DNA from 3 places in the Lysinibacillus sp. FSL R5-0849 genome. Region 2 is predicted to be linked to each of the others. Evidence: riboswitches for the same ligand, from Rfam matches in the RefSeq annotation. Region 2 holds a riboswitch; each other region holds the start of a gene.

Region 1 (7,708 bases), 280 kb from region 2:
GTTTGGAGACCTTACAGAGAAAGTAACAGAAATTCGTCTTTATAACGGCAGCCGTTTTGAAACTGTTCAGCATGTTGAGGCTGGTGAAATCTTCGCTGTTAAAGGGCTCAGCCAGGCACACATTGGCGATCGCATTGGCAGTAACACGCTATCACAGCCCTATGAGCTTGTCCCTACATTACAGGCAAAAGTTCAATATGAGGGTGAGCAACATATTAAAGAAGTATTAAAGATTTTCCGTCTACTAGAGGCCGAGGAGCCATCATTGCGTGTCGTATGGCAGGAAAAGTTTCAGGAAATCCATGTGCATATAATGGGTGTCATTCAGTTAGAGGTACTGATAGAAGTATTATTGAAGCGCTTTACATTAAACATCTCTTTTGGAGAGCCGCAAATATTATATTTGGAAACAATTGCGACAACCGTTACAGGCTACGGACATTTTGAACCACTTAAGCATTATGCAGAAATTCATTTATTAATGCAGCCAAATGAACGTGGGACTGGCATTACCTTTAGCAATGCCTGCCATGCAGATGATTTATCAGTGGGCAACCAGCGCCTCGTAGAGAAGCATTTGTTTGAACGTGATCATCATGGCTTACTCACAGGCTACGCAGTAACAGATATTCATTTTACGCTTTTAACGGGACGTGGACATAATGAACATACGTCTGGCGGTGATTTCCGAGAAGCCACTTTCCGAGCACTGCGCCAAGGACTGGAACAAGCACAGAACGTCCTGCTTGAGCCGTATTATCGCTTTAAAATGAAGGCTTCCAATGACTTTATTGGCCGTATGATGACCGACATTCAACAGGCTGCTGGCACCTTCGACGACCCTGTACTCACTGAAACAGACGTTGTATTAACAGGACGTGCACCAGTAGCGACCTTCATGAGCTATAGCACGATTTTTGCCGCCTATACAAATGGGAAAGGTGCGCTTACCCTCCAATTTGATGGCTATGATGTGTGTCATCATGCAGAAGAAGTAATATCTCAAATAGGCTATGATAAAAATGCCGACCCTGAATACAGTTCTTCCAGCATTTTTTGTTCAAAAGGTAAAGGCTATTCTGTCCCTTGGCAAGAGGCGCAAGCAGCCATGCATTGTCAGAGCTAAGTTCATGTACTAGCATGGCAAATCTGTTGAACTAGTACTTCAGATGAAGGTAGAATATCCCTACAAAAAATAAAGCAAGCCCTCCGCTTCATGGAGGGCTTGCTTTTATATGGCACCAACAGCTTTCTTTGAAGGCTTGTGCACCGGATAGGCAGGTTCAACCACCACATAACCTTGCGTATTCGTGAAGTCGATAACTACTTTTCCAGGCTGACTTTTTAATATTTGTAGTTGATCAATTAATGTTAATAATAGCTCGTGGCCGTTCCCACGTGGATGCCAATTAAAGTGATAATCATTTAATTCCTGAACGGCTTGAAGAAACTGCGTGTATTCCTGCTGTGCAAATGCAATTAGTTTATCCTGATGAGGAATTTGCTCTAAATCGTTCATATACGTTTCATAAAAACGTATGACAATCGAGCATAGTAAATCATTGACACGTGCAGCGCTTAACACTGGATTGGGCTCCTGTGAAAGACGGTCAAGATTAGGCTTTGCTCGTGTTGAATCAATGCGTGTAATTAAGTGGTACTGCTCCCCATTCACCTCATAAACAATAGGGTTGGTTGGCATATACATCATAAAGCTATTCGTCTTCGTTTTCAGTTGATCCGTTAAATTCGCCTGAGCAAAAAGATGGCCTTCTACCTCCCCATTTTGTATCCAAATAATGTCTTTATTATATAAGATTTGCTCAAAAAAACGATTGTTGCGAATCAGTCTCGTTGCTAATAATTGATCAATTAGTGATTCGACCACCATTCTTGTTTTCGCTTTCTTAGCAATTTCTGTCCGTGACTGCTTACAAATCGTCATATCTACAAAAGGCGTTTCCTGTGTTGTCGTTGCATGAATATTCATCCTATGTGCATCCCCTTTGCGTACATATTTTCAAAACAAAAAGGACTTCCTACTATGTTTGAGGAAATCCTTCGCTTTAATGTGCTTCATCACACAATGCCAAACAAACCCTAAGTAAATGTGAAGGAGTTCTAAAATGAACCCTTTCATGAACTTTGGGCGTATGACGTACTGTGACGAACAGAGCATTCTGTTTTGTCAACATGCCACCTCCTATTCCTCGTAGGTTTATGGTGTGTACTCGTAACTAGGCAGGTATCCTGACTCATGGTCATCGCCACTTTTCCCCTTCCCATCATTTGACAGTGGTTGCTGAAAAGTCGCTCACATTTACAGTTGCGGGACAGTGTCGGATTCACACCGACTTCCCTTTTAAGCAAATTGCACGCAATTTACACCTATTACTACACGCTATTCAGTTGTGGAGGAATGCTGTGTTCTATACATTCCTTACAGACTATTAAAATCAATTGTAAGGTAGTCTATTTCCGATGTCAAATAACATAAAATATTCCAGTTTCTTTATTATTATCTTACGATATTTCAGAATATTCAAACTAATAACTAACTTCACTTAGAAGACTCTAAACAATTATCTACCCGATTGACTGATTCTCCCTACGTATGACAGTGTTGAGTGATGTAACTACAGAGTAATAATTTCACCAGAGTATTGTCTTAATTGTTCAATGGCTAATGTTACGGCTACTTCCTCAGTTTCAATCAAACTCAATCCTATTTTAATAGGACTCCAAAATTCATATCCGCAGTCTTCTTGCCACATATATACTTCTGTTGTAAAAAGACCATCTCTCCGTTTTATAATTTGAACTTTATATTGATTACTTGGAGACATTATTTCCTTTAGCATCTGTTCCATTGTTTCACCATCTTTACAAATATTAATGTGTATATTATAACTATTGTTCTTCAAAAAGAAAAAAAGTTGTGCGTAAGGCCAGAGCAGCATAAAGCACCGATCAGCATAGAGAACTTTTGGGTCACGAACTTTCAACGCAAAAAATCGATCAAGTTTATTTGCTCACTTCTTTCGCTCGCTAAAGTTGCGAGAGAGATTTCAATTAGCGCTTCGATTTCTTTGTAGCTTTGCTTTCTAATAACTACATTGTGTGATTGACTTTCTTCTTAAATAAACTGTTTCAAAAAATTATTTCTACTAGTAAGTAATTAAAAATAATTGTAGAATAATAGCCTATATGTTATTCAAAAGGAGAAATATATTTTGTTAGACATCATCTTCCCACTAATTGGGCTACTCATTTGCACATCTCTCCTAATCTTTTTTATAAAGAATAAACGTAGTCACAAGGATTTTTATGGGGTTATAATTACTGCGTCTTTTTTCAGCGTCCTATGTTTGTTTCTTGTTGTATGGTCAATCGAAGATTTTATTGCTATTCAAACTAAAAATTTTCAAATAGTTACTGGTAAATGTACCGTAAGAAAGTTTGAATCAAACGGAAGAACCGCAATCCACGAACTACTTGTAGACATTAACGGCGAACTTGATTTCACTGGAGATTTTGATAAATTTAGTGATGTTAGACAAGGAACCTACGACTGTACTGTAAAATATATCGAGAAATCTCGCACCTTGTATGACATTCATCCCCTTTCTACTAATGAATAGTTTAATGCCAAATATAAGTAATACGAAAGTTACCATATACTTTTAACTACACCTAACACTATGATTTGTCCTCTAATCACAACAAAAAAAGCCTCGCATATATGCGGGCTTTGGATGTGTTTTGCTTTTGTTTCTATAGGTACCATTAATTCGAGCCTAAAACATACTGCGCTAAAACACTTTGCACTTTATAAATATTGGTCGCCTTATTGAAGTTTTTTTGGATGGGTAATGAACTGCCTGATACCCATATTTTTAGCTCAGCATCTAAATCAAATGTACCAGCCGTTTCTACTGAAAAATGGACAATATTTTTATAGGGAATGGAATGGTATTCCGTTTTCTTGCCAGTCACTCCTTGCTTATCAATGAGGATTAATCGTTTATTCGTAAAAATAAATATGTCTCTAATAATTTTATAGGCATTTTTAATGGTTTCGTTTGGAATTAGTAAATCATTGACCTCCTCCTGTAATTTTTCAAAATTCACCTCGCTTGCATTGCCGATTAATCCATCAAATAAACCCATGCTTTATCCCCTTTCAGCTTTTGTTTGTTTACTATATTATGATGAAAACTGGGCTACGACCCTCGTTTTTGTAATATTTATTCTATAAGGAGGAGGCTCATTGCGAACACACCTATTCATTGTCATGTCCCTATTAGCCATTGTTGTTTTAGGCTGTACGAATGAAGAGCTTGCAGTTGAGAAATTGGCTAAGATCAGCATTTCTAACAGCGTTATATTTGGCTCTGTGCATACTGATTTTATAAAAGGATATGAGGATGAGGATTCTCTCAACCTATTCCATAAAGGAATGACGACAGCAGTGATAAATGAGGGAACTGTCAATATGGCTGCCCCACAATTTGACGTACAAGTAGTGGATACGGTTGGAAACCAATATAGCTTTCATCTTTGGTACATGGATGAACGTAAGGGATACCCATACAATCTATAGCCCCTCTGAGGATTTGACCGCCCCACTCAGATCATTGAAAGAAGAATAAAAAACACTTTCCATTCAGATAAGGAAAGTGTTTTTCGGTTTATTTTCATGTTATTCGTTTTCTAAGGCTTGGAAGAGCATTTGCGCATACTTGTCTGTAAAAGCAAAGCCACCTTCGCATTTACGGCTCTCATCAACAATTTCACCCGATTTCATCACGTAAATGCGATTACACAAATAAGAAACTGCCTTTAAATCATGCGAGATAAATAAAATCGCCATGTTTTTTTCTTTATTTAAAGTCACTAATAAATCGATTATCTCTCGTTGAATCAAGCGGTCTAAGCTCGAAACGATTTCATCACATACTAATAGTTGAGGTTCGACTAAAATCGATCTTAGTATATTAACCCGTTGTCGCTCCCCTCCACTTAGCTCAGAAGGCAGGGCTTCTAAAATATCTGATGGGAGCTTTACCATTTCAAGCATTGTCTGTATTTCGCGGTCCGTGAAGGACTTGTGTGCCACCTGTATGGGCTCGCGTAACAATTCCCTGACGGTCCACACGGGGTTTAAAGCAGCCGTAGCATTTTGAAAAATGATTTGGCAATTTTCATAAAAATACGAGCGATTTTGCTTCGTCATTAATTGCTCTTCAAAAAACAGAGCCCCTTTTTCAGGCTTTTCTAGCTGCATAATTAGTTTGGCCAAAGTACTTTTTCCACTACCGCTTTCTCCCACAAGCCCTACGATTTCACCTTTTCCAACTGTTAGGTTTATATTCTTCAATATTCGCTGTCCTGCTCGATAGCTTTTATTCACCTGATCAACATGAAGCAACAATATCAACGCCTCCTAAAAATGATGAGCGACAAGCCGCTTCGTATATGGATGCTTGGGCTCCTTAAAAATTTCCGATACTTGCCCACTTTCTACAATTTCACCATTTTTCATCACCAGCATGGAATCAGCAATCTTAGCAACCCCTAAATCATGGGTAATGAAGAGAATGGTCGTCCCAAGGCGGGCATGGAGATTTTTTAGCAATTTGATAAATTCTTGTTGATGGAGCATATCTAGAGCAGAGGTCGGTTCGTCTGCCATTAAAACATCGGGTTCATTATAGAAGGCGCAGGCAAGCATGCAGCGTTGTAGCATACCGCCAGAAAGCTCAAATGGATAGCGTTGTAGCACATCCTCCGGTAAGTTTAATTCCTTTAAAATAGCCATGATTTTACTTAAAAATTCCTCTTCCTTATGTCCCACCCTCGAAGCCGTCAACCGATAGAGTTGCGGCTTCATTTTTTGAGTTGGTGAAAAACTATTCGTGGCATCCTGAAAGATGGTAAAGAAATGCTTTTTCCGTAGCTCCACACGCTCCTGTTCAGACATGGCCATGAGGTTTTTTTCATTAAATAAAATCGAGCCTTCCATACTTGCTCGTGCTGGCAGCATCCCAAGCAGAGCTGAAAGGGTCGTACTTTTGCCACTACCACTCTCACCAATGATAGCGGTAATATGCCCTTTAGGCACAGTAAAAGTCAAACCTTGAATAAGGGATTTGCCGGATAAGCGAACAGCTAAATTATCAACCTTAAACATGCGATCGGCTCCCTCCTTGTTTGAAAGTACCTCCAATAACTTGCACACATAAAATCGTTATAAAAATTAACAGCCCAGGGAAAAGTCCCATCCACCAAGCACCTACAAGTAAATCATTTTGAGCTGTGTACAGCATTGTTCCCCATGATGGAGTAGCTGGGGGGACACCAATTCCTAAAAAACTTAAGGAAACTTCGGTAAAAATAGCCCCAGCAAAATTAAAGATGGTCACCACAAATAACGCAGGGATACAATTACGCAATAAATGCCCAAAGAGAATTTTCCACAGCGGCGTGTGGAACATTTTCGCCAACTGCACAAATTCTTGTTCCTTTAACCGGATAAACTCAGAGCGGACGATACGAGCAGTAACAAACCATCCCGTGATCCCCATAATCATCGCCATTCGCCACACACTGCCCTGCATAATTGCCTGTAGAGCTAAGACGATCACTAATGAGGGAATGGTTAAACAGGCCTCGAGAATACGCATCATTACAGCATCAATGACACCGCCGAAATAACCGCTTATGCCCCCATAAATGATGCCAATTATGCTAGATAGCACGACGGACACAGTGGCAATGAGGAGCGTTACCTTTCCTCCGACTAATAAGCGCGAAAGAACATCTCTCCCTAGCTGGTCAGTTCCTAATAAATGAATGGCATTCGGTGCTTGATAAATTTGATTCATATCCATCATATTCGGCTCAAAAGGAGCTAATAATGAAGAAAAAATAGTCGTTGTACAAATGAGAGCTAAAAGCACAAGCCAAAAGATCGGGTACTTCCGCTGTTTTCTCATACAAATCCCCCTCTTCTTAATCGAGGGTTCAAGCCAATCATCAGAATATCAATGACAAATAAACAGATGACCACAACAACGCCGATGATCAATATAGCCCCCATTAAAACGGGAAAATCCTTGAGCATGACGGATTTTACCAAAAGCTGTCCTAATCCTGACCAACCAAATAATGTTTCGACTACAATGGAGCCTCCGAAAAATGATGGGATGGTCACACCGACATAGTTAATATAAGGAATGACAGCATTTCGTAAAATCATAGTTCGAATTTCACGTTCAGATACTCCATTCGCACGTGCCACTTGTACATAGTAGCTATGATTCTCTACTTTTACACTATCCTGCAAAAAACGGGCAAAGATGCCAACATGGGAAATAACGAGGACTGTTAGCGGGAGTGCCATATGATATAAACGATCCACGAACCCTCCATCGCCCCGCACATCATTCATTCCCGAAGACGGAAACCAACCTAATGTTATGGAAAAGACCATAATGAATAATATGCCTAGCCAAAATGGGGGTATCGCGGAGCTAGCAATACTAAAGATAGAAAGTCCACGGTCGAGTAATGAGCCCTCCCTCATGCCAGCCTGTAAGCCAAGCCAAATAGAGGCAATGGTTACAAGGACTAACGTTAAAATAACGAGCTGTAGCGTATTCGGTAAGCGCTCAAGTAAAATCGTCAAGACAGGTCTTCCTTCTTT
Region 2 (7,708 bases):
TCAATTGTTTACTTGTTAAAATTAATTGGAGCGCCGTTGCTTGATTTGTTATTCTGCTAAGTCGTTGAGTCCCCCCGAATGTAGGGAGTAGCCCAAGCTTTAATTCTGGTAAGCCGAGAATGGCTTGATTCGAAGCAATTCGGAAATGACATCCTAACGCTAGTTCGAGTCCTCCTCCAAGGGCCGGTCCATTAATGGCCGCAATAACTGGTTTCTTCATGGCTTCTACTTCATCGCATAGCGCTTGCCCTGCTTGAGCCATTTGTAATGCTTTGTCCTGTTGGCCAAAGGCTGAAACAAACTCCTTTATATCAGCCCCAGCGACAAAAAATCGGCCAGTGCCTGTAATAATAATGGCACTTGTATCTTCATCCTCCGCTAGCTCTTGGAAAATACGACGCAGGTTTTCAATAGAGGCTGATGACAAAGTGTTTGCAGGTGGATGATCTAAATGAATAATAGAAATAGACCCCTCTTTCGTAACGTTTGCCAATGTATCCATCATGTTGCTCCTCCTAACTAATCATTTTTGGGTTGTCAATGAATGTTCTCGCAAGTGCCCTTTTTTTCATAAATAGATTTTGCTGTAGTGGAATATTTAACTGTCGAATATTATTTAGCAAGCTTACTCGTTTTTGCTCACTGCTTTCAGCAGCCGTAATTATAGTAATCGCACTTTCTTCTATTTTTCGGTAACCCTCTTGGCATAATATGTCTGTCATCAATTGTTTTGTTTGCTCATGTACAGCTTTTTTCGACCTCAGCCAAGCTGATTCCATGACATAGCTTTCCGTGGCTATATCCGCCAACAAACGCATAAATTCTTGCTCCTGCTCGAGTTGAATCTGTGCATTCGTAATGACTGTAATTGCTAGTTGCATCAAATGCTTGGAGAGAAGGATATAATGGTGATTTTTTTCTAATGGTTGACAGTGAATAAAATCATCTGCAATTGCAGTTGTTTGTACATTTTTTTTCCACAGCATTTTAGCCAATGTGAGGCGATTGATTTCATTTGTACCTTCGAAAATACGACTAATTCTTGCGTCCCGATACAAACGTTCCACATCATATTCTTGCATATAGCCATATCCACCATGTATTTGGACAGCTTCATCAGCAATTTTTCCAAGTGCTTCGGAACAATGTACTTTATGGAGTGCGCATTCGAGTGCAAAATCGGATATTTTCTGGACCATCGTTTCCTTACTTCCTGATGCAATAGCCTCATCCATTTTTCCAGCCGTTCGGTATGCAGCACTTTCTGCTCCATAAATCAATACGGCCATGTCAGCAAGTTTTTCCTGTATCATTGTAAAATCAACGATAGATCGTTCAAATTGTCTCCGTCCCTTTCCGTAATTCACAGCTAATTGAAATGCCTGTTTGGCAGTTCCTATATTGGAAAAGGCTAGCTTTAGACGTGCCATATTCAAGATGTTCATAGCGACAATATGCCCTTTGCCAACCTCTCCAAGAACATGATCGATTGGCACTATAACGTCTTCTAAAATGAGCGTTGCCGTTGAAGAGCCTTTAATGCCCATTTTCTCCTCTTCCTGACCTACGGATACCCCTTTAAAGGAGCGTTCGACAATTAACGCAGTCATGCCATTATGCGTCTGGGCAAAAACAACGAAGACGTCTGCTAGCTGAGCATTCGTAATCCATTGCTTTTCTCCGTTTACTATCCATGCTGTACCATCTTCTGTTAATCTAGCATTCGTTTTGGGGCGCAGTGCATCAGAACCTGCATCGGACTCTGTAAGTGCATAGGCACCAACCCATTCTCCAGATGCAAGCTTTGGTAAGTACCTCAGCTTTTGCTCCTCATTGCCAAAATAGACATAGGGTAATGTGCCCACCCCAGCATGGATATTGTAGGAAACGCTGAAAGAGCCCCCAAAACCCATTTTCTCTGCTACAAGACCGGAAATTGTTTTATGGAGCTCGAGTCCTCCATAAGCCTCGGGAATTTCAATGGCCAGTAAGCCAAGATCACCTGCTTTTTGAAATAGTTGACGAGTGATCTCATACTGTTGCTGTTCAATAGATGAAATATTCGGTGAGACATCCTGTTTAATGAAGAGCTCAGCAGTTTTTGCAATGAGCTCCTCTTCATCATGAAAATCCTCTGGTGTAAAGATCGTCATTTTGTCTTCTAGTTGATCCATATGAGTCCTCCTTGAAAGAAAGTGGAGAGAAACCATTCAGCTCCCCTACTTTATTTCCTCCTTAGGTAAAATGGTTTTCGCTAATTCACGATCTAAATCCTCGAATTGATAGTAGGAAATCGTTTCATATAATTCGCTTCTTGTTTGCATATCCTCAACTGCTTCTTGTTGTGTTCCAGTATTTTTTATTAATTCAAATATACGCTCGTATGCTTTCGCTGCAACTCTCATAGACGTAACAGGATAAATGACCATCGAGTAGCCCATTTTTTCAAATTCCTTAGCGGTATAATAAGGAGTTTGACCAAATTCAGTCATATTGGCTAATAAGGGTGCATTTAACTCATTGGCAAATTGTTTAAACTCCTTGTCAGTTTGTAATGCCTCTGGAAAAATAGCATCTGCCCCAGCAGCAACATATGCTTTGGCTCTTAGAATAGCCTGCTCTAAGCCTTCAACAGACCTTGCATCCGTGCGAGCAATAATTACTAATGTAGGGGCTATTTGTTTAATCGTTTTTATTTTTTGTATCATTTCCTCTATTGAAATAAGAGTTTTGCCATTTAAATGTCCACATTTTTTAGGAAGATTTTGGTCCTCTAGCTGTACGGCAGCGACCCCTGCCTCTACCATTTCACGAGCAGTACGGGCAACATTTAATACACCACCAAAGCCCGTATCAATATCCACTAGCATAGGTAAATTAGTAGCCCGAATAATATCACTAGCACGCTGAGCTATTTCATTTGAATAAATCATCCCTAAATCTGGCAGGCCTCTACTCGCTGTATACGCGGCACCCGAAAGATACAGTGCATCAAAGCCAACTTTTTTAGCCATTAAACCTGCCATTGCATCATGTGCTCCGGGTATTTGCAAAATAGCTGAACGAGCAATAAGAGCTTTAAATTGTTCAGCTAATTGTTTTTGTGTCTTCGCTTCTTGAACAATCCACGCCATTTTTAAAAACCTCCTCTTTATTGCGTTCGGAATCCTTCTAAATTAAATAAATAGATTAATAAATTCATGGACAGCAATTTGTTCAAGCAGCTCTTTATTTGCACAAACCTCATTTATTGTATTGAGTTGTTTTTGAGAATAATGCGTACTAATGTTTTGCTGGAATTTATCAATGATCTGAGGAAATGCTTCCTCACGGCGGAAACGATGTCCTAAAGGATATTCACACTCAATTAGCTCGGATGATGTACCATCTTTGTAATAAACTTGAACAGCATTCGCAATGGATCGTTTATCAGGGTCTAAATAGTCGATTGTATATTGGCTTTTTTCCACGACAACCATTTTATTTCGCAAGTCATCAATACGTGGGTCTACAGCCACCTCATCTTCGTAGTGATCTGCTGTAATGTCACCATAAATAAGACCAATAGCTGTAATATATTGAAGGCAGTGATCACGATCAGCAGGATTGTGAAGTGGCCCTTCTTTATCGATAATTCGTATGGCTGATTCATGCGTCGTAATGTTAATGCGGTCAATTTCAGCTAGGCGATTCTTTACTTCAGGATGTAAATGAACAGCACATTCTGCAGCCGTTTGAGCATGAAATTCTGCAGGGTAAGACACTTTAAAGAGGACATTTTCCATAACATAAGATGCAAGTGGTCTCGCAAGCTTTAATTCTTGCTTATTAAAGAGCACATCTTGGAATCCCCAGCCTGGTGCAGATAATGCAGTTGCATAGCCCATTTCCCCTTTCACAGCCATCATTGCTAGTTGTACCGCCCTGCTTGTAGCGTCACCAGCAGCCCATGATTTTCTAGATCCCGTATTAGGGGCATGTCGATAGGTTCTTAAACTTGAATTATCAATCCAAGCATTTGATAAAGCATTGACAATTTCTTGATGAGTACCACCTAAAGCCTTTGTTACTACAGCTGTTGTTGCTATTTTGACAAATAAGACGTGATCTAAGCCAACACGATTTAAGCTATTTTCGAGTGCAAGTATTCCTTGTATTTCATGAGCTTGTATCATCATTTCTAAAACGTCTTTTATTTGGAGAGGCTCTTGCCCTTCTGCAACACCTACACGACTCAAATAATCGGCTACAGCTAAAATGCCACCTAGATTATCAGAAGGATGCCCCCATTCTGCCGCCAACCATGTATCGTTATAATCCAACCAACGGATCATACAACCGATATTAAAGGCACCTTTAACTGGATCAAGGACATAGGATGTTCCTGGAATACGAGTACCATTTGGAACGACTGTACCTGGTACTACAGGACCCAGAAGTTTTGTACATTCAGGATATTGTAAAGCTAAAATGCCACAACCTAACGTATCCAATAAAACATATCGAGCCGTTTCGTAAGCTTCTTCGCTCGTAATCTTTGTGTTTAATACGTAATCCGCAATATCAACAAGAAGCTGGTCTGTCATCGTTTTTTCATTCGTTTTAATCATCTATATCTTCCTTTCAAGGTATGAATTTGATATACTAGTATGCTGATGGGCATTGGTCAGAATGTCCATCAGCTCTATGGCGAGTTGTTAAAACTTGATTATACCGACAATTCTTCAAGGTTATGACGCTCGCCTATATAATGAACACGAGGTCTAAATAATCGATTATTGTCATGTTGTTCGATCACATGTGCACATAAACCAATCGTTCGAGAGCCAAAGAAAATAGGCGTATATAATTCAATTGGTAAGCCCAGCATGTAGTACACTGGCGCAGCATAATAATCTAAATTTGGATACAAGCCTTTTTCCTCCACCATCACTTTTTCACCAGCTTCACACATGTGATATAAGCGGTCATCCCCTTGCTCCAAGCATAATTTATACAAAGCTTCTTTCATGATCTGCGCTCTTGGGTCCATTTTTTTCATATAGACACGATGGCCAAAGCCCATTATTTTCTCTTTATTTTTGAGCTTGTTTTTCAGCATCGCTTCAAAGCCTTCCACTGTCTTAGCTTCAAGCAGCATATACATGACTGCCTCGTTCGCCCCACCATGCAAATTTCCTTTCAATGATGCGACAGCACCAGTTAGAGCACCATACAGATCGGATTGTGTGGAGGCAATAACACGAGCAGCAAAGGTCGAATTCGGCATTTCATGTTCACTATATAAAACAAGTGATTGGTCAAAAATTTCCTCTTCTAATGGTGTTGGTTTTCTTCCAGTAATCATGTAATAAAAATTAGCACTATATGAAAGCTCACTATCCGGTTCTACTACCTCTTGACCATTTAATACACGGTAGCTATTCGCAACGATATTGGGCATTCCGCCTAAAAGTCGATATGCTCGTGTTACATTCTTTTCAGTCGAACGATCATTGATGTGCTGATCATACCCTGCTAACGCTGAAATTCCAGTTCTAAGGCCGTCCATAGCATGTGTCCCATTTGGTAATAAGTTGAAAATTTGAAAAAGCTCTTGTGGAACGTGATAGTTTTCTTTCAATTTATCTTGTAAGTCAGCTTGTTGCTCAGTAGTTGGTAGGTTTCCGTGCAATAATAAATGGACAATATCTAAATAGGAATATCGCTGAGATAGTTCAATCAAATCATAGCCCCGTATAACAATTTGGCTTCCTACTACGTCTAAGAAAGACAGTTTTGTTTCCGCAGCAATAACTCCATCAAGACCTGGTGAATACGTTAACTCCATGAATTACAACCCCTTTGTTTAATCATTCTTGTAAGCGTTACCATTCAAACTCGAAAGAACAACAAAAAAACAACTTCTACCCCTTTAGAAGTTGTTAATCTACAAAAGTATGACAGAACAAAAAACAGTGAACTTACATCCATTCACAATCACCATACAGTAGCTAACACCTCCCTATCCTCGTAGGTCAATTGATGCTTATTTAGCGGCAGGTCTCCTGACTTATCATCAACATTCCTATAACACCTTCCCGTTTTGATGAACAAAACAGTGGCCACGTTATGGAACTCCTACATACAGTTGCGGGACAGTGTTGGACTCACACCAACTTCCCTTTTAATCAAATGGAATCAAACCCATTTGAACCACCAAAATTTAGCATATTCAATTTGTCTTTTTACCTTAACATAGAGGTTTCCAAACAATCAATATAGGTAAAATTCAGAAAAGACTGATTATAAAAAGCTATTTTTCATTTTTGACGAACTATTCTGCATATTTAAGCATTATTTCGCTCAAAAAAAGATTGTTAATCAATCCCAATGAAGCTATATTTATGAAGTCTACTTTAAAAAAGCGAATTATTTTGCATAACGATGAAACGTGGAGTGACGGGATGGGCTATATAACAGAATTAAGAAAGCTTATCGGTAATAGACCGATTATAAGCGTCGGTTCGACAGTTCTTGTTGTTAATGATGATAAGAAGATACTCTTTCAACATCGTTCAGATACGTTGGATTGGGGATTACCTGGCGGCTCAATGGAAATAAACGAAACATTAGAGCAGGTTGCTGCTCGTGAACTTTATGAGGAAACTGGACTCGTGGCTACAGAGTTTGATTTTATCGGTGTTTTTTCAGGACCTGATTATTACTACTGTTATCCGAATGGCGATGAAATCCATACAGTCATTCACCTGTATAGGGCTAAACATGTAAGGGGTGTATTGGAAATGAAAGATGGTGAGAGCTTAAGCCTCACTTATTTCAGTAAGGAAGAACTTCCGAATAATATGGAACAGAGGACGGTCGCTCTCTTATACAACCTAGAGGGTAAAATATGGGGGTTCGAAAGCTCCTTTACGAAGCTTTCCAAATAACAATGTAAGAATTTTAATAAGGACTTTCTTCGCAAAGACATTCCAGTTCATTCTAAAGTATTCTTGTGAATTCTTTCGCGAGGGTGAGTGGGTAAAATCGCGTTGTATAGCTCAAGTGATGCGGAATGCTTAAATGGTTCACCTTTCATACTTTCCTCTACTAGCTGACCATTTTGCATGACAAGGATGCGATCTGAAATAAAGCGTGTAGCCTGTAGGTCATGAGAAATGAAAATGTATGCAAGTTGCAAATCCTTTTGTAGTGTCTGTAGTAATTGAATGATATGTTTTTGCAAAATCATATCTAAACTACTAATGGCTTCATCTAAAACAATTAATTTTGGGTGTAAGGCAAGCGCTCTTGCAATGTTAACACGCTGTTGTTGTCCTCCGCTAAGCTGGGAGGGATACTTTTCGGTAATAGATTTGTCTAACTCTACATGATCAAGTAATTCCTTTACCTTATAATGTCTCTCAGCTGAGCTATAATGCTCGAAATTTAGGTACGGTTCCTCTAAAATTTGAAAAATGGTCTGCTTTGGATTTAATGAATGATAGCTATTTTGAAAGACTGCTTGTAAATCTCTCCGTATCATTTTTTTCTGTTGGCTAGTGGCATCATAAAGATTAACCCCTTGAAATAGAATCTCACCGGCTGTTGGCCTTTCCATTCCTAATATAATTCGGCCCAATGTGCTTTTTCCTGAGCCACTTTGTCCAACAATCCCTAAGCATTCCCCCTCCTGAAGTGAAAATGATACTTTCTGTAATACAGG
Region 3 (7,708 bases), 1.7 Mb from region 2:
AAATCGTGGCTGGGATACTTGTCCAATGATTGGCTTCGATAATCAAAAAATGCGTGAGCTTTTCAATGTACCAGAAGAGCAAGAAATAGCGCTCATGATTACGATTGGAAAAGAAAAAGAAAGCAGTCGTCGTTTACGTGGTTATCGTAAGCCAGTTGAAGAATTTGCCATTTATTATTAAATTGGTATAAAATACAATAGTTATTTAAATACTAAGAATTATGTACATTTAGGAGGAAACATCGTGAAAGTAGTAGCCATCGTAGGGAGTATCCGTAAAGAATCTTATAATATGCAATTAGCTCAATTTATTGAAAAACGTTATACAGAGAAATTGGATCTAGAAGTGTTAAGTCTGAAGGATTTACCAATGTACAATCAAGATATTGAAAATGAAGCACCACAAGCAGTTCTTGATTTTAAAGCAAAGGTAAAGGCTGCAGATGCAGTGTTATGGGTAACACCAGAATATAATGGAACTGTTCCAGGTGTCATGGTCAATGCAATTGATTGGTTATCTCGTGTAGATAAAGTAATGATTGGCAAGCCATCTATTATTATGGGTGCATCAATGGGGAATCTAGGTACTGTAAAAGCACAATTACATCTACGTGATATTTTATTCTCACCGGGCATTAACTCACCATTACTAAGCGGCAATGATGTTTATATTGGTGCTGTGCATACAAAATTTGATGCAGAAGGTAATTTGACAGATGAAGGTACAGTGAAATTCTTGGATGTAGTCATCGATAACTTCTTAAACTGGGCAAAAAAATACATTTAAATTAAAAGCTAACCCATGAGTATAAACTATACTTATGGGTCTTTTTATGTTTGGAAAGAGATTTTTTCTGCATGAAATCTTCATATTTTGCCGATATACTAGTAAGAAACTCTAAAATGGTGGTTACAGATGAGAAAATTATCACTAAAGCTAGGCATCATCTTTTTCATTACATTATTTTGTATTGAAACATTTATGATGTTTTTTTTACACGCCTCATTGACTAATTCTAGAGTGGAGGAAGAATTAGCAAGTTTGCAAGCGAGAGGAAACTCACATCGCACAATATTAGAACAGAACTTTAATAAGGAAACATTAGCACATGTCGTCTTGATGGAATCGGAAGAATCTACAGATGTAGTAGTGACAGATGCTGAGGGGACCATTTTAGCCTCCTCGCAACTGCATCCTGAAATGAAGAATCTGATAAAGAAATTAGATGGAACTACACCATATGAGGGAAAGATTCTACAAGATAACTGGCAACAGGCAAAAGCTATAGCTACTATTAGTCCAATGCAAAAAGAGCAGACAACGATTGGCTATGTCTTTATGTTTCAAAATACAGACTCGATCCATGCATTAATGAAACGCTTGAATAAACATTTCCTTATAGTGGGCATTGTTTCTGGCTTAGTCACCATTGCTGTCATCATTGTGTTATCTAGAAAGCTTGCTGAACCATTAATTCAGATGAAAGAGGCCACGTTGAAAATGAGTAAAGGGGACTTTACGGTCGCTCTTTCTACAAATGGCAAAGATGAGCTTGGGGATTTATCGAATGCCATTCAGCTACTATCAAATGAGTTAAATCATTTAAGGCAGGAGCGCAAAGAGTTTCTATCTAGCATTGCCCATGAGCTTCGTACACCGATAACCTTTATTAAAGGTTATACCGATATTCTTTATAAACGTGATTTATCCGTGCAAGATCGACAAAAATACTTAGCTATTATATTGGAAGAGACGAATAGACTTTCACGATTAATAAAGGATTTATTTGATTTAGCTAAGATGGATGAAAACTCATTTGTTATTGAAAAACAAAATCTAGATTTACAGGCTTTTTTTACTGGTATTAAGGGAAAATTAAGTCCTGCTTTTCAAGAAAAAGATATCCACTTTGATGTGTGCTGTGAAAAGAGATTAACGTTATGGGCAGATGAGGCAAGATTAGAGCAAATAATAATTAATCTATTAAATAACGCATTGACCTATTGCGGACAGGGGGATACTACCACGGTAGATGTAAAGAAGGTCAATGGTGTATTAACGATTATAATACGAGATACAGGGAGAGGGATTCCCAACAAGGATGTACCGTTTATTTTTGAGCGCTTTTACCGCGTAGAAAAATCTAGAAGTCGTGCGTTAGGTGGTACCGGATTAGGACTTGCCATTGTCAAGGAACTCGTACAGGCTCATGGGGGAGAAGTGACGGTTAAAAGTGAACTAAATAAAGGGACTGTTTTTGAATTATCGTTTAAAGGAGTAGAAGCGGATGAAAACCATTTTATGCATAGACGATGAACCAAGAATGTTAGATTTATTGACTCTTTACTTAGAGCCCGGTTTTCAATGTAGAGCAATGTCTTCCATTCAAGATGCGCTCATTTATCTAGAGGAAGAGCATGTGGATTTAGTTCTTTTGGATATTATGATGCCAGAAATGGATGGGTTTCAAGTGTGTGAAGAAATCAGGAAGTTTTGGCATGTACCTATCATCATGCTTACGGCTAAAGGAGAGCATTCGGATATTGTAAAAGGTTTAAACATTGGGGCAGATGATTATATAGTAAAGCCTTTTGATGAGGAAGAGCTATTAGCACGTATACATGCTGTATTAAGGAGAACCAAGATAGAAGACAAGGTGGTTGTCTTTGAGGGTTTACGCTTAGATAAAGAATCCTTTGAATTATATTATCAACAAGAGGCAATCCCATTAACACCAAAAGAATTTTCCATGATGTCCTTATTTCTAGATTATCAAAATAAAGTGTTTTCAAGAGAACATCTTATTAACACAGTTTGGGGTTATCATGTATCCATTGAGGATCGCACTATCGATTCCCATGTCCGTAATTTACGAGAAAAATTAAGGAAAAGTGGCTTTCCTGCTGATGATTACTTGCAAACCGTTTGGGGAATCGGCTATAAATGGCATAAGTTTGCGGACCGAAAGCCTTTAGAACATAAAAACTAGAAAACAACCTCTGCCAAATATACTGGGAGAGGTTGTTCGAATTATTGCGCTGTTAACTCATCTTCTGTTACCCATTTATGATTTTTCACTGCTTCACCATTCGTGGTTGAAGTGTAATCAACCATATAAACTGTGGTTGGTACAGCTTCTTCAATGCGGACGGTTGCGTTTTTCATGCCTTCCATATGAGTAGCGGTCGTTTTTACCTCTGTACCAGGGGACAGTGGTGCTTCCCCAACATCCAATAATTCCTCATGGATAATCCATTTATGATTCTCTACACGTTTGCCACCTGATGTTGGATCATAAGAAATGATATAGGCTGTAGTTTTATAGGCACCAACAATCGTCGCTTCGGCACCCTTCATCCCCTCCATATGCCCATCTGTCATCATAGCGGTACTTCCAACCGGAAATGCTGGATCTTCAGCTTTTCTTAATGTAGCCGGCACTTCTGCTGAGCTAGAATGATTCATTGTGGAGTGATCCATTTCTGTTTGTTGCTCAGTCTCAGGAGTAGTATCTGAAGTTGATGAAGGCTCTGTTTTATCTTCAGAGCAAGCGGATAAAGTAAGTATAGCAACTGCTGATAATAGTCCACCTGACCATCTTCGCTTGAATGTCATATGAGATCCTCCTTTCTATTTGCCCTTACTGTAACAAACAAATATGCAGAAATGATGGACATTCATTATTACAAAAAACTTCTTTAGTCTATTGACTAAAGAAGTGGATGGAAGCGCTATTGAATGGGCATGATTTTCAATGTTTTTTGTAGTCGGTACGCTAAAATACCAGCGAAAATAGCTAAGATAATATCTTTTGGGAGTGGGGGAATCATCCAGAGCCATGCTAATCTATAGGAAAAATCCTCTGGCGCACTGGCCCATAGTTTATACGCAATAAACATCCAGTTTGTACCAACTAAATAATTGATAGCAGTTGCGATGAATGCGGCTAGTATATAGCTTTTCTTTGTACCACTTCGTTCTACCATTAAACCGGCAACATATGCTGCTAAAATAAAAGTGATAATAAATCCAAATGTAGGGCTTAATAGTTGACTGAACCCTCCACCAAAGCGAGCAAAGACAGGTGCTCCTGCTAATCCAATACACATATAGACTGTGCAGGCAAGCGCTCCCTTCCTACTACCCAAAATAAGTCCGGCTAAAATGGCAAAAAAGGTTTGTAGAGTAATCGGCACTCCTCCCACTGTCATAAAGGGCACAAAGGAAGTTATATTGGCACCGATCATCATGAGGGTAGAAAATATTCCGATATAGGCAATATCTACCGTCTTTAATTTTGGATGACTTTGTTCTGATACTGTTGACATGACTTCACCTCTAATTTCAAAGTATTTATCGTTAGTGTAAAAAACTAAAACAAATGTGTCAACTTAATTATAAGTGTAGGTTAACTTAAGTGTGTTGGAAATTCCTTGTAGACTAACTATCTATAAAAATGTATGATAGAATCGTCATAATTTTTTAACTTTACATACTATTGGTGTGACATTTTAAACAATGTCGCTTAAAAGGGAAGTCGGTGGAAGTCCGACGCTGTCCCGCAACTGTAACGAGGAGTCCTATCATGTTTATTTGCCACTGTTAAAAATGGGAAGGCTATTTATAGGATGATGAATCGAAGTCAGGAGACCTGCCAATAAGTAATACCTGTAATGCCCACGAGGATGCAAGCAATTACGGACAATAGCTGGATTTTCTGACTTTGTTTATTCGAGGGTATTTTTGTGCGTATTTTTGCATGAAATGCCTTTTTTTATTGAGTGCCAACTGAAGTAAGATCATCTGACCTACATTATGCGAACGTATATTTAATTGCTTCATTCATCATCTTAGTAGGAGTTTAATGAATGAATAAAAAATTTATGTTATTTTCTTTAGTGCTTCTTTTAGTATTAATCGTATCCATGACACTTGCTGTAATGGTTGGATCTGTTTCGGTGACGCCATTATATGTATGGAAAGTAATTCTTTCGAAATTACCCTTTATACAACACTCAATAGAGCAAGATTGGAGTCGCTCACAGGAAATCATTATTTGGCAAATAAGAGTACCCCGTGTCATCCTTGCCGCTATTGTAGGAGCGGGTTTAGCCATTGCAGGGGCAGCGATTCAAGCACTTGTACGAAATTCCATTGCAGACCCATATATTTTAGGAATTTCTTCAGGAGCAGCAGTTGGAGCAACTTCAGTAATTATTTTAGGTGCTTTTTCATTTTTAGGTATCTACGCACTTTCTGTATCAGCCTTTATAGGGTCTTTGCTCGCAATTGGGTTAGTGTTTTTCTTATCGCGCGTAGGTGGCCGTGTCTCGATTTTTCGCTTGCTATTGGCAGGGATGGCGGTTTCCTTTATATTAACGGCCATTTCTAATTTTATATTAATGATGTCGAAGCAAGAGGGAGCTTTAAAGTCCGTTATGTTTTGGATGTTAGGCAGCTTAGCTGGAGCAAAATGGAATAATATTATTATTCCCGCCTCCATCTTTTTCATTGTGTTCGGGCTTTTATGGCTATTCTATCGAAATTTAAATTTGCTATTACTTGGGGAAGAGGCGGCGGTAACGTTAGGAGTGAATCTTCAACAATTTCGCATACAGCTCATTTTACTTGTCTCACTTTTAACGGGGGTACTTGTAGCAGTGAGCGGTTCTATCGGATTTGTGGGATTAATCATTCCGCATATAGTACGATTAATTGTCGGTTCTAACTATAAATATGTAATACCAGTCAGTGCTTTATTGGGAGGGATTTTCTTAGTTTGGGCAGATGCATTAGCTCGAATTATTATTGCTCCACAGGAAATGCCAATCGGTATTATTACAGCCTTTTGTGGGGGGCCGTTTTTCATTTGGTTACTCCGTCGTAATAATTATTCTTTCGGTGAAGGAGATTAACTTCCATGACATTAGAAGCAAAACAAGTATCATTCTCCATTTACGATCAGCGAATACTTCATGAGGTAAGTGTAAAAATAAAGGAAAAGCAATTTGTCGGGTTAATTGGCCCCAATGGTAGTGGGAAGTCGACATTGCTTAAAAATATGTATCGTCTCCTAAAGCCAGAAAGTGGGACAGTCTTGTTAAATGAACAAGATATTTTAAAGCAATCTAGTAAAGCCATTGCTAAAAATTTAGCCGTTGTTAGTCAAGAAACACCCGTATTATTTGACTTTACTGTTCATGATTTAGTCAGTATGGGAAGGACTCCACATAAAAAGCTATTAGAGCTTGATCAGGAGCAAGATTTTCAAATTGTAAAAGATGCTTTGAAGCAAACGGGCATATTGCACCTAGCGAAACGAAGCTTTAGCTCACTTTCCGGTGGGGAGAAGAAGCGTGTTATGGTGGCAAGAGCACTCGCTCAGCAAGCACAGGTCCTTATATTAGATGAACCAACAAATCATTTAGATATTCAACATCAACTTCAACTGATGGACTTAATTCAAACTTTGCATCTAACAGTAGTAGCCGCTCTCCATGACTTGAATATCGCTGCTATGTACTGTGACCAAATTTATGTTTTACAGCGCGGACGCATTGTTTGCCATGGTACACCAGAAGAAGTACTTACACCATCATTGTTGCGAGAAGTATTTGGAGTATTTGCTGATATTCAAACACATTCACTGACGGGTAAGCCGTATCTTACATATGTCCCTGAACAATTCGCAAGAGGGGGCAACCCTATTTAGTTTGCCACGATCATTCAACACCATCTAATAAAAAAGGGCGCTCCTTCATATAAGAGGGCGCCCTTTGTCATCTACTATTAAGATACCGCTTTTAAACCTGCAACTCCAATGATAATCGCAATGATGCTGATGATTCGTGCAAGGTTTTTAGATTCCCCAAAGAACATAATATTGACCAGCACGGCACCTACAGTTCCAATACCAACCCAAACAACATAGGCGATGCTTAGTTGTAAATAGTTGAAGGAAGCATATAAAAGTGCAAAGGATAAACCAAAGCCTCCGACGTATAATAATAAATTTCGTACGGTTTTATGTTGACTATAAAAGCGTAAACCAATGACACCGACTATTTCCGCCACTGCTGCTAATATAACGAATACCCAGCCCATTATGCATCCACTCCTTTTGTCGTACTAGTATCCTTCGATGGATTATCCGCCAATTTTAGGCCAATAACGCCCAATACTAAAATAACCATGAATATCCCTTTAATTGCATTAAAATCACCATTGAAAATAAAAATATCCATTAATGTAGTACCAATTGCACCTGCTCCAGCGAAAATTGCGTAGACAGTACCCGTAGGGAGTTTTTCACAAGCCTTCGATAAGAAGTGAAAATCAACAGCGATAATAGATACAATAATGATCCAATGCCACCATGTATTTGCTACGTTAAAACCGAATATCCAAAACAATTCAAATAAACTTGTTAGTCCAACATACATCCATTCTTTTTGCATAAATAAATTCCTTCCGTAGTAGAATTTTATGACTGACATTCAGTCATTTTTGAGATAAAAGAGAACGCCACTTATGCGTGGCGTAGGCCAAGTGCGTGATATAAAAAGTCTAGAAGCTCAAGCTTAAGCTGCTGCATGGTTTCATCCTTGCTATCGTCAAACAAATAAATTTGTTCGGCAGCAGATTCGATTAGACCAATGATAAGCTTGGCTGATCGCGATGGATTAATGGAATCTCGGATGATTCCTT

Evidence for each region. A riboswitch is a leader RNA that binds a small molecule or an ion and turns the genes downstream of it on or off. The one in region 2 is predicted to bind cobalamin.
Region 1: linked by a shared signal. The riboswitch ahead of MKY80_RS10520 (hypothetical protein) and the one ahead of mmgD (citrate synthase) in region 2 are both predicted to bind cobalamin.
Region 3: linked by a shared signal. The riboswitch ahead of MKY80_RS20525 (iron chelate uptake ABC transporter family permease subunit) and the one ahead of mmgD (citrate synthase) in region 2 are both predicted to bind cobalamin.

Annotation. Positions count from the first base shown of each region.
Region 1 is NZ_CP152004.1:2,138,269-2,145,976, reverse strand. It holds gene MKY80_RS10525 (TetM/TetW/TetO/TetS family tetracycline resistance ribosomal protection protein) at 1-1,126, shown strand, start outside; gene MKY80_RS10520 (hypothetical protein) at 1,232-1,990, opposite strand; cobalamin riboswitch at 2,223-2,407, opposite strand; gene MKY80_RS10515 (hypothetical protein) at 2,637-2,870, opposite strand; gene MKY80_RS10510 (hypothetical protein) at 3,234-3,641, shown strand; gene MKY80_RS10505 (PH domain-containing protein) at 3,787-4,170, opposite strand; gene MKY80_RS10500 (hypothetical protein) at 4,271-4,603, shown strand; gene MKY80_RS10495 (dipeptide/oligopeptide/nickel ABC transporter ATP-binding protein) at 4,703-5,413, opposite strand; gene MKY80_RS10490 (ABC transporter ATP-binding protein) at 5,447-6,193, opposite strand; gene MKY80_RS10485 (ABC transporter permease) at 6,186-6,998, opposite strand; gene MKY80_RS10480 (ABC transporter permease) at 6,995-7,708, opposite strand, start outside.
Region 2 is NZ_CP152004.1:2,413,291-2,420,998, forward strand. It holds gene MKY80_RS11775 (enoyl-CoA hydratase-related protein) at 1-505, opposite strand, end outside; gene MKY80_RS11780 (acyl-CoA dehydrogenase family protein) at 516-2,174, opposite strand; gene prpB (methylisocitrate lyase) at 2,220-3,134, opposite strand; gene MKY80_RS11790 (bifunctional 2-methylcitrate dehydratase/aconitate hydratase) at 3,177-4,610, opposite strand; gene mmgD (citrate synthase) at 4,709-5,830, opposite strand; cobalamin riboswitch at 6,020-6,215, opposite strand; gene MKY80_RS11800 (NUDIX hydrolase) at 6,447-6,932, shown strand; gene MKY80_RS11805 (dipeptide/oligopeptide/nickel ABC transporter ATP-binding protein) at 6,980-7,708, opposite strand, start outside.
Region 3 is NZ_CP152004.1:4,141,927-4,149,634, reverse strand. It holds gene MKY80_RS20555 (nitroreductase family protein) at 1-181, shown strand, start outside; gene MKY80_RS20550 (NADPH-dependent FMN reductase) at 245-787, shown strand; gene MKY80_RS20545 (ATP-binding protein) at 917-2,317, shown strand; gene MKY80_RS20540 (response regulator transcription factor) at 2,289-2,990, shown strand; gene MKY80_RS20535 (YdhK family protein) at 3,032-3,616, opposite strand; gene MKY80_RS20530 (biotin transporter BioY) at 3,733-4,329, opposite strand; cobalamin riboswitch at 4,484-4,675, shown strand; gene MKY80_RS20525 (iron chelate uptake ABC transporter family permease subunit) at 4,870-5,916, shown strand; gene MKY80_RS20520 (ABC transporter ATP-binding protein) at 5,922-6,713, shown strand; gene MKY80_RS20515 (SMR family transporter) at 6,791-7,105, opposite strand; gene MKY80_RS20510 (SMR family transporter) at 7,105-7,458, opposite strand; gene MKY80_RS20505 (TetR family transcriptional regulator) at 7,530-7,708, opposite strand, start outside.